Regions from separate parts of the Candidatus Pelagibacter sp. HIMB1593 genome, predicted to be linked through region 1. Evidence: riboswitches for the same ligand, from Rfam matches in the RefSeq annotation. Region 1 holds a riboswitch; the other holds the start of a gene.
What was found. A riboswitch is a leader RNA that binds a small molecule or an ion and turns the genes downstream of it on or off. The one in region 1 is predicted to bind glycine.
Positions count from the first base shown of each region.

Region 2: linked by a shared signal. The riboswitch ahead of gcvT (glycine cleavage system aminomethyltransferase GcvT) and the one ahead of ACTTA0_RS00240 (malate synthase G) in region 1 are both predicted to bind glycine.

Region 1 covers NZ_JBNAJK010000001.1:47,070-52,559, reverse strand. Annotated here, with positions in the region: gene dnaX (DNA polymerase III subunit gamma/tau) at 1-178, shown strand, start outside; gene ACTTA0_RS00250 (YbaB/EbfC family nucleoid-associated protein) at 171-488, shown strand; gene recR (recombination mediator RecR) at 492-1,103, shown strand; gene ACTTA0_RS00240 (malate synthase G) at 1,090-3,252, opposite strand; glycine riboswitch at 3,332-3,419, opposite strand; gene ACTTA0_RS00235 (acetyl-CoA carboxylase carboxyltransferase subunit alpha) at 3,524-4,618, shown strand; gene secA (preprotein translocase subunit SecA) at 4,622-5,490, opposite strand, start outside.
Region 2 covers NZ_JBNAJK010000001.1:613,356-618,845, forward strand. Annotated here, with positions in the region: gene ACTTA0_RS03150 (biotin-dependent carboxyltransferase family protein) at 1-589, shown strand, start outside; gene ACTTA0_RS03155 (DMT family transporter) at 589-1,461, shown strand; glycine riboswitch at 1,494-1,582, shown strand; gene gcvT (glycine cleavage system aminomethyltransferase GcvT) at 1,661-2,761, shown strand; gene gcvH (glycine cleavage system protein GcvH) at 2,761-3,141, shown strand; gene gcvP (aminomethyl-transferring glycine dehydrogenase) at 3,141-5,490, shown strand, end outside.

The DNA.
Region 1 (5,490 bases):
CACACTTAGTAAATCAAAAGGAGATCTCTCAGTTAGAGAAAAGAAAGAAAATGAAAAAAAAATATTAATTGAAAAAGCTAAACAAACTGAAATTTATAAAAACTTTATGGAAAATTTTCCTGATGCAGAACTGGTAGATGTTAAATCGATAACTAAGGAGGATAAGGATAATGACTGATTTTAATAAAATATTAGATAAAGCAAAAGAACTTGAAGCAAAAATGAAAGAGAGTCAGCAAAAAATTAAGGAGATTAGAGTAGAGGGTGTTTCTGGCTCAAACTCAGCAAAAATCGTCTTGGATGGAGAAGGTGAAATGCAATCAATTAAACTATCAGATGAAATAATGAAAGAAGACAAATCAATAATAGAAGATTTAATTGTAGCTGCACATAATAACGCTAAATCGCAATTAAAGTCGAAAACATCAGAAGAGATATCAAAAGCTACAGGTGGATTTGGAATACCTGGTTTTAAGTGGCCACTATAGTAGATGCAAAATATTAACGAGATTGAAGAGTTAATAAAATTAATTTCAAAGCTTCCAGGTTTAGGACCAAAATCTGCCAAAAGGATTGTTTTAAAACTCATTAATAACCGTGATGAATTAGTAAAACCAATGGCAAATACATTGGCTCAAGTTTATAAAAATGTAACTAGATGTAATTCTTGTGGTTCACTTAAGTCAATTTCAACTGGATGTATAAATTGTGAAAATACAAAAAATAAATATTCAAAGATTTGTGTTGTAGAAGACATTGCAGATCAATGGTCAATTGAAAATTCAAATATTTACCAAGGGTATTTTCATATTCTTGGAGGCACTATTTCATCAGTAGGTCAAAGAAAAGAAGATTTACTTGTAAATTCGTTGGTTGAGAGAGTTAACCGAGATAAAATTGAAGAAGTCATATTAGCCACAAGTGCAACTGTTGAAGGTCAAACAACTGCTTACTACATTCAAGATAGCCTAAAAAATTGTAATGTAAAAATTACAAAACTTGCACAGGGTTTACCTGTAGGTGGTGAAATTGAAAGTTTAGATGATGGGACTTTGTTTTCTGCTTTTAAAAATCGGTCTAATTTAATTTCTAATTCAGATTAGACTTTTTAGTAAGTCTATTTAAATGCAGTAAGGGTTCAGTATAACCAGATGGCTGTTCTTTTCCTTTAAACACCAAATCACATGCAGTTTGAAATGCAATTGAATTTTCAAAGTTATCACTCATTCTTACGTAATTAGTGTCATTTTTATTTTGATCATCAACAATTTTAGCCATGTCTTTAAGAATTTCTACAACTTGAATTTTTGTTGTAATTCCATGATGTATCCAATTTGCAATATGTTGAGATGAAATTCTAAGAGTGGCTCTATCTTCCATCAAACCTACGTTGTTTATATCTGGTACTTTGGAGCATCCAACGCCCTGATCAATCCATCTGACCACATAACCTAATAAAGTTTGAGCTGAGTTAGAAATTTCTTTATTAATTTCATCTACAGACCAATTTGGTCTATCAGCAGTAGGTATTGTTAAAAGATCATCAAGCTTTGCTTGTTCTCTATTTTCAATTTTTTGTTGTTCATCAAAAATATTTATTTCATGATAATGTAGCGAATGTAAAGCTGCAGCAGTCGGAGATGGAACCCATGCACAATTTGCACCTGCTTTTAAATGTCCAGTTTTTTGCTCCATCATATCTTTCATTTTATCAGGCATTGCCCACATTCCTTTTCCAATTTGAGCTTTTCCAGATAATCCACATTTTAAACCAATATCAACATTGTTGTTCTCATATGCTGTAATCCATTTTGAAGTTTTCATGTCACCTTTTTTAATCATCGGACCAGCTTCCATAGAGGTGTGCATTTCATCACCAGTTCTGTCTAGAAAACCTGTATTTATAAAGAAAACTCTATTTTTTAACGATCTAATGCACTCTTTTAAATTAGCCGAAGTTCTTCTTTCTTCATCCATTATTCCAATCTTGCAGGTATATTTTGGCAAACCTAAAACTTCTTCAACTTTTGAGAAAAGCAAATCAGTAAATGCAGTTTCATCTGGTCCATGCATTTTTGGTTTCACAATATAAATAGAACCAGTTCTTGAATTAGTTTTTTTCTTAATATCATGAAGGGCTGCAGCTGTAGTAATGAATGCATCCATTATTCCTTCTGGAACTTCACTACCATCTTTTAAAATTATTGATGGATTAGTCATTAAGTGACCAACATTTCTAACTAGCAGTAAACTTCTTCCATGAAGCTTTAAACCTTTTCCATCTTTTGAAATATAGCTTCTATTAGGATTAAGTTTTCTTTCAAATAATTTTCCTTCTTTTTCAAATTTTGATTTTAGATCACCTTTCATCAGACCTAGCCAATTTCTGTAACAAACAATTTTATCTTCTGCATCTACAGCAGCTACACTATCTTCGTTATCACATATAGTTGACACCGCAGATTCTAAAATTATGTCACTAATCCCAGCATGATCTTGTTGAGCTGCAAAAGCTCTTGAGTCTTTTAAAATTTCTATATGTAAATTGTTATTTTTTAAAATTATAGCAGACGGGTTGTCAGCTTCACCCCTATGGCCAATAAACTTATTCTCATCTAACAAATCATAAATATCAGCACCTTTTAAAGCTTTAAATTTTCCATACTTAACTGCAAAACTTGTAATTTTTTGCCAACTCAATCCTGCTAATGGAAAATATTTATCTAAAAAATCTCTTCCATATTTTATTACCATCTCACCTCTTAATGGGTCGTATCTTTCAGATACACTATCTTCTGATTGTTCAATTACATCTGTTCCATACAGACTATCGTACAAGCTCATCCATCTAGCATTAGCAGCATTTAATGCATATCTCGCATTCATTACTGGTACAACAAGTTGAGGTCCAGCAATACTTGTTATTTCCTCATCAACATTTTGAGTTGATATTTCAAAATCGTCACCTTCTTCTTTCAAATAACCAATTTCTGTTAGAAATTTTTTATATTCTGACAAATTAAATTCATTTCCCTTATTTTTTATATGCCAATTGTCTATTTGTTTTTGTAAGTCTTCTCTAAATTTTATTAATTCTTTATTTTTAGGTGCTAATTCATTGACTGTTTTCTCGAACCCTGACCAAAAATTATCAACAGATAGATCTGTTTCTTTTAATAGCTCGTCGCTAATAAATTGAGAAAGTTTTTCAGATACTTTTAAAGTATTTATATTTATATATTTTTCTTGCATATCACCTAAATTACCCCATCTGTATTTTTGCCTGAGAGTTTTGCTCCTTCGGCGGAATTAATTCTCTTTCCAGAGTGTTATGCAACTATCGGTCCTTTTTACCTGAGAGTTTCCGGGGTGGTTGCTCCTTCGGTGCTAAATATATTAGTCTCTCCCGATAGCAAAATATGTATCTTCTTCTAGAAAAGAGTCAATTAATAACAATTACACTTTAAATTAAATATCATTTTATTGCCTTTTTTATGAATTAACCATCCGCTATAACCATATTATGAAAAATTATCTTAATTTTGAAACTGAGATTAAAGATTTAGAGACAGAATTGGAAAAATTAAAAGATCCCTATAATCAAGAGGGATTGTCAGAAGTAGATACGCAAAAAATTTCAAAAACACAAGTTGAGTTAGATCAAAAATTAAATGATATATATTCAAACCTAGATCCATGGCAAACCACCATGGTTGCAAGACATGAAGACAGACCAAAGTCTAAATTTTTCATAGATAATTTATTCGAAGATTTTATTTCTATATCTGGAGACCGTTATTATGGCGAAGATAAATCTGTACTTACAGGTTTTGCAAAATTCAATGGTTATTCGGTTTTGGTTATTGGCCAAGAAAAGGGTGAAGATTTAGATAGTAGAATCGAAAGAAATTTTGGGATGATGCGACCTGAGGGTTATAGAAAAACTATTCGATTAATGAATTTAGCAAATAAATTTAAAATTCCAATTATCTCTTTTATAGATACGCCAGGCGCTTATCCTGGTGTAGGTGCAGAGGAAAGAGGTCAAGCTGAGGCAATAGCAAAATCAATTGAATGTTGCATGGAACTTAAGGTGCCAACTATTGCAATAATTATAGGTGAAGGTGGCTCAGGTGGTGCGATTGCATTAGCATCGTCCAACAAAGTTATCATGCTAGAAAATGCTATTTATTCAGTTATATCTCCTGAAGGCTGTGCAACTATATTGTGGAGAGATCCAAAAAAAATGCTTGATGCAGCAAAAGCAATGAAGCTTTCTGCAAAAGATTTATTAAAATTAAAAGTTATTGATGAAATAATCCCAGAACCTTTAGGCGGTGCTCACAGGGATAGAGACCTGATGCTTGATAACGTTAGAAAATCTATTTCTACAAATTTAGATCAATACAAAGAAATGACGTCAGAAGATATAATGAATGAAAGAAAAAATAAATTTTTAAAAATTGGAAGAAATGATGGTTTTATGAGCAATGTAGAAGATTTAAGCAATTTGACCGTTAAGAAAAATAATTTTGATAATATTTTTAAATCAAAAAAATTATTATTTGGTATTGGTGTAGGTTTATTGTTTTTAGCTTCTTTATTATTTCTTTTTTAAGAATTACAAAGCTCCATGGCAATGTTTAAACTTCTTACCCGATCCACAGAAGCAAGGTTCATTTCTTCCCATTTTTTTGGTTTGTGGTTTTGGATTTACTCTTTCCTCATTAGAAGATCTTTCTTCTGTTATAACTTTTAAATTAATTAAAATTGTAACGTAGTCTAATTTTAGTTTTTCTAATAAATTTGAAAATAAATCAAAAGCTTCTTTTTTATATTCAACTAAAGGATCTCTTTGACCGTAAGATCTTAATCCAATCACTTGTCTAAGTTGTTCTAAATATTGTATATGTGATTTCCAATTCAAATCTATCGTTTGCAAAAATATTCTTTTTTCAATTTCTTTTGCATGCTGCTCGTTTAGAACTTTAATTCTTTCATTACGTGTATCATTAAATTTTGAGGATATTTGCTCTTTCAGTTCATTATCTTTTGCAGAAATCAAACTTTCAAGTTCAGTATCATTAAAACTTTTCCCAACAATTTGCCTAACTTTATTGTTAAATTCATTACTTTTTGGGTTAGATAGATTTTGAATTTTTAATTTTATCAAGTCTTCTGATATTTCTTTTAAAAATTCGTCGGAATAATCAAAAATATTTTCACTATTCATTGCGTTTTTTCTTTGAGAAAACACAACATGTCTTTGGTCATTCAAAACATTATCAAATTTGATAAGTGTTTTTCTGATATCAAAATTTCTGGCTTCAACTTTTTGCTGAGCTCTTTCTAATGCTTTGTTGATCCAAGGGTGATCAATACTTTCACCATCTTTTAAACCAAGTTTTTCAAGCATATTATTCATAGATTCTGAGCCAAAAATTCTCATCAAATCATCTTCTAAACTTACATAAAACACAGAACTGCCCT
Region 2 (5,490 bases), 570 kb from region 1:
CTATTTAGCAGTTGGTGGAGAATTAGATTTAAAATTTCAATGGAATAGTTGCTCTATAAATACCAAGGCAAATATCGGATCAAATGATGGAAAAAAATTAGAGAACGGTCAAAAAATAAATATCTTAAATATTAATACAAAACAAAGTAAAAAAAAAACTAACTACATCAATTCTAAAGTTGAAAATATCAGAGTAATAAAAGGACCAAACTTTGATTATTTTTCAGAGGAAGGAAAAAAGATATTTTTTGAAAAAGAATTTTCTGTATCAAAACTCTCAGACAGAATGGGAATGAGGTTAGAAGGTCAAAAAATTGAAAACATTGTAAATACTAATATTAAATCAGAAGGGTTGTTAAAAGGCGTCATCCAAGTACCTGCAGATGGAAACCCAATTATTATGCTTTCAGATCATGGTACTATTGGAGGGTATCCAAAAATTGGTGTAGTAGCTAGTGTTGATTATGATCGATTGGTACAAATATCACCAGGCTCAAAAATAAAATTTAAAGAGATAAATTTATCTGATGCTGAAACTTTATTTAAATTATATGAGATGGACACTCAGAATCTACTTAATCAAATATAATGAATATTATTAGAAAACTTCCAGGACCATTTTTAGTTTTTCTAGGTGCGTGTAGTCTTAGTTTTGGGGGTTTGATTGTAAAATCATTTGAGGGAGCAACCCTTTGGCAAATATTATTTTGGAGAACAGTATTTTTTCTAATTGTTATTAGCTTGTATTTAACTTTAACTTATAAAAAACAAGTATTTAGATCCTTTAATAATTTAGGATTTCCTGGTTTCTTTGGTGGATTTATTTTATCACTCGGTTTTAGTGGTTATGTATTTGCGATGTATAACACAACAGTTGCTAATGCTAATTTTATTATTCAAACACAAACAATCTTCCTAGCAATATTTGGTTACTTTTTTTTAAAAGAAAAAATTTCAGCAATCACTCTTACTTCAATAATTCTTGCGATTTCAGGAATACTTTTAATGGTCGGAAGTTCTTTATCTCCAGGTCAAATGTCTGGAAATATTGCAGCTTTCATAATGCCAATATCATTTGCTACATTAATTTTAGTAGTAAGAAAATATCCAAATGTTGATATGGTTCCTGCTCAATTTGTTGCAGGTGTTTTTGCGTTGTTAATAGGTTTCCTAATGTCAGAAAAAATAATGATATCTCCTAATGATATCTTTTTAGGATTTTTAGCTGGGTTTTTACAATTAGGATTAGGTTTTATATTTATTACTATCGGAGCTCAACGAACACCATCAGCAATGGTTGGAATCATAATGCTCACAGAAGCAGTACTAGGTCCTTTATGGGCGTGGTTGTTTATAAATGAACAGCCACCGTTCATAGTAATTATTGGAGGGTCAATAGTTATTTTTGCAGTTTTACTTCAATTTTACAATTTATATACCTCAGAAAAAAAAGCGATCTAATAACATTTGACATTAAACCGTATTTATTAGAATATTTGTCAACGGGAGAGATCACAAAGTTTGTGACACCGAAGGAGCAACCACCCAGGAAACTCTCAGGTAAAAGGACCGTATTATATTAACTCTGGAAAGAGATTGAGTTCTCGCCGAAGGAGTAAAACTCTCAGGCAAAAATACAGATGGGTACGACAGAGTTAGTATGGGAAAAAAAACATCATTAAATAAACTTCATAAAGATAACCAAGCGAAATTTGTGGAATTCGCTGGATATGAAATGCCCATACAATACAGCAAAGGAATTGTTGAAGAACATAAATTCACAAGATCAAATGCAGGTATTTTTGATGTGTCTCATATGGGTCAATTATTTATTCATGGTGGAGAGGAATTAACTGCTGATCTTGAAAAAATTTTTCCACTTGATTTAAAAAATTTGAAACAAAACTGTTCTAAATATAGTTTTTTAATGAACGATAGTGCTGGAATTCATGATGATTTGATAATCACTAAAATTGAAAAAGGATATTTAATTATTTTAAACGCAGCATGCAAAGACAATGATTTTAAAATTTTATCAGATTTACTTAAAAGTAAATATGAAATGGTTCTTGATGATCAAAGAGCATTAATTGCAATCCAGGGTCCAAAGTCAGTTGAGATTTTAAACAATATAATAGAGGGTGTTGAAAAACTTAATTTTATGACAGGGAACTGGTTTGATTATAAAGATCAGAAAGTTTTTGTAACAAGATCTGGATACACAGGAGAGGATGGTTTTGAAGTATCAATAAATAACGATTTAGCTGAAGGATTTACTCAAAATTTGATGGAAAAAGGAGCACAACTTATAGGACTTGGGGCAAGAGATACCTTGAGATTAGAGGCTGGATTGTGCTTATATGGTCATGAACTTGATACAGAAAAAACACCAATTGAAGCAAACTTAAAGTGGGCGATTTCTAAAGAGAGAATTTCAAATGGTGGATTTGTTGGTTCTGATAAAATTATGAAAGAAATACAAGAAGGTACATCTAAAATTAGAATTGGGATTAAGCCAGAAGGAAGATTGATTGCTAGAGAAAAAACTAAAATCTTTGATGAGTCAGAAAAACTTATTGGCGAGGTTACCAGTGGAACTTTTGGTCCGAGTGTAAATGGCCCAATAGCAATGGGCTACATTGATAAAGAGTTTTCTAAAGTCGATACAAAAATTTTACTTGAAGTAAGAGGAAAAAAACATCCTGCAAGTGTTTGTGGGTTACCATTTTATAAAAAAAGTTACGTGAAAGGAGTAAACTAATGAGTGAAGTTAAATTTTCAAAAGAACACGAGTGGATTACAGTGGAGGGCGATGTTGCTACCATTGGAATTACAAAACATGCAACAGAAATGTTAGGAGATATTGTTTTTGCTGAGTTACCAGAAAAAGGTTCGAATGTTGAAAAAGATGGTACAGCAGGAGTAGTTGAGTCTACTAAAGCTGCAAGTGATGTTTATACTCCAGTAAGTGGTGAAGTTGTAGATACCAACCAAGCTATAGTAGATGATCCTGCAAAGATTAATGAAGACCCTGAAGGATCAGCTTGGTTTTTTAAACTTAAATTGAAAGATAGTTCAGAAATTGACAGCTTAATGAACAAAGAAGAATACGATAAATTTGCAAAGGAGAGTGCTAGCTAATGTTACATAACTCACAAAAAGACTTTTTAAAAAGACACATTGGCCCTTCAGAAGAAGATCAAAATAAAATGCTGAAGGAGCTTAATTTTAATTCATTAGACGATTTAATAAAAAGTACAGTTCCAGAAAAGATACAATTGAAAGATGGATTAAATATAGGAGAGTCTAATTCTGAGTATGAAGCATTAAGAAAATTGAAAGCAATTTCAAAAAAAAATCAAATTTATTCTAATTTTATTGGCATGGGTTACTATGGAACTTACACTCCGTATGTAATTTTAAGAAATATTCTAGAAAATCCAGGTTGGTATACATCATATACTCCTTATCAGCCTGAAGTAGCACAAGGAAGACTAGAAATGCTTCTAAACTTCCAACAAATGATTGTTGATTTCACAGGTATGGATATTGCAAACGCATCTTTGCTTGATGAAGGAACAGCAGCTGCAGAAGCTATGGGATTAAGTCACAGGTTAAATAAAAAAGATAGTAATTTAGTTTTTGTATCAGAAAATTGTCATCCACAAACAATTGATGTAATTCAAACAAGAGCAGAGCCAATGGGATTAAAAGTACTTGTTGGCAATGAAGATAAAGTATTGGATCAACTTAAAGAGGATTTAGTTTGTGGAATTCTTCAATATCCTGGAACTTTAGGAGACATCAAAGATCCAAGTGAAGCTATTAGTAAAATCCATAAAAAAAATGGAAAAGCTGTATTAATTTCTGATTTATTAGCTTTAGCGCTACTTAAAACACCAAGAGAATTAGGTGCTGATATTGCAGTTGGAAGCTCTCAAAGATTTGGAATTCCAATGGGTTATGGTGGACCTCATGCAGCTTTCTTTGCAACTAAAGATGAATTTAAAAGATCTATGCCAGGAAGAATTATTGGTGTGTCTGTTGATAGACATGGAAACAAAGCTTACAGATTATCTCTTCAAACAAGAGAACAACACATCAGAAGAGATAAAGCGACAAGTAACATTTGTACTGCTCAAGCATTGTTAGCAATTGTTTCAGCTGCATATGCTATTTACCACGGTCCAGATGGAATAAAAACTATTGCAGAAAGAGTTTCTCAATTAGCTAAAAATTTTGCAGATAAATTAAAACAATCTGGATATGAAATTTATTCAGATCATTTCTTTGATACAGTTACAATAGTAACAAAAGATAAGACTGATCAAATCTATAAAAATGCTTTAGATCAAAAAGTAAATATTAGAAGAGTAAATTCTGAAATGTTGGCTGTTTCTTTTGATGAAAAGAAAAATGTTTATAGAGTAAATCAATTGTTGAAAATTTTTAATGCAGCTGAGTCAATTAAAAAAGAAGATCCAACAGTAAGTTTACCTAATTTACCAAAAAATTTACTGAGAACTTCTAAATACTTAGAACATCCTGTTTTTAATTCATATCATTCAGAAACAGAGATGCTTAGATATTTAAAAAAATTAGAAGATAAAGATATAGCTCTTAACAGAACTATGATTGCACTTGGTTCATGTACTATGAAATTAAATGCTACTGCAGAAATGATTCCTATTTCATGGAGAGAGTTAGCTGAGCCTCATCCGTTTGTACCAGTAGAGCAGATGGAAGGTTATAGAGCATTATTCACTGATCTTAAAAATTGGTTAAGATCAATTACTGGTTTTTCTGGTGTTTCACTTCAACCAAACGCAGGTGCTCAAGGAGAATATGCAGGCTTAATGGTAATTAGAAAATATCATTTAGATAGAGGAGAAGAAAACAGGAATATATGTTTAATTCCAAGCTCAGCACATGGTACAAATCCTGCTAGTGCACAAATGGTTGGAATGAAAGTTGTAGTTGTTGATTGTGATAAAGAAGGAAATGTTGATTTTGAAGATTTGAAGAAAAAAGCAGAAGCACATTCTGAAAATCTTGGAGCATTAATGGTTACATATCCGTCTACTCACGGTGTATTTGAAGAAAAAATTACAGACATTTGTGAACTGATACACAAACATGGTGGTCAAGTTTATATGGATGGTGCAAATTTAAATGCACTTGTTGGAATAGCAAGACCTGGAAATTTTGGTCCAGATGTTTGTCATATAAACTTACACAAAACTTTCTGTATTCCTCATGGTGGTGGAGGACCAGGAATGGGACCAATTGCATGTAAAAGACATTTGCAAGTTTATTTACCTAATCATCCAGTTGTTAAAGATTGTGGACCTGCTACAGGAATAGGAGCAGTTTCAGCAGCCCCTTGGGGAAGCTCAAGTATTTTATCAATTTCTTGGATGTATATTAAAATGATGGGTTCAGAAGGTTTAAAACTAGCTACACAGGTCGCCATTTTAAACGCAAATTATA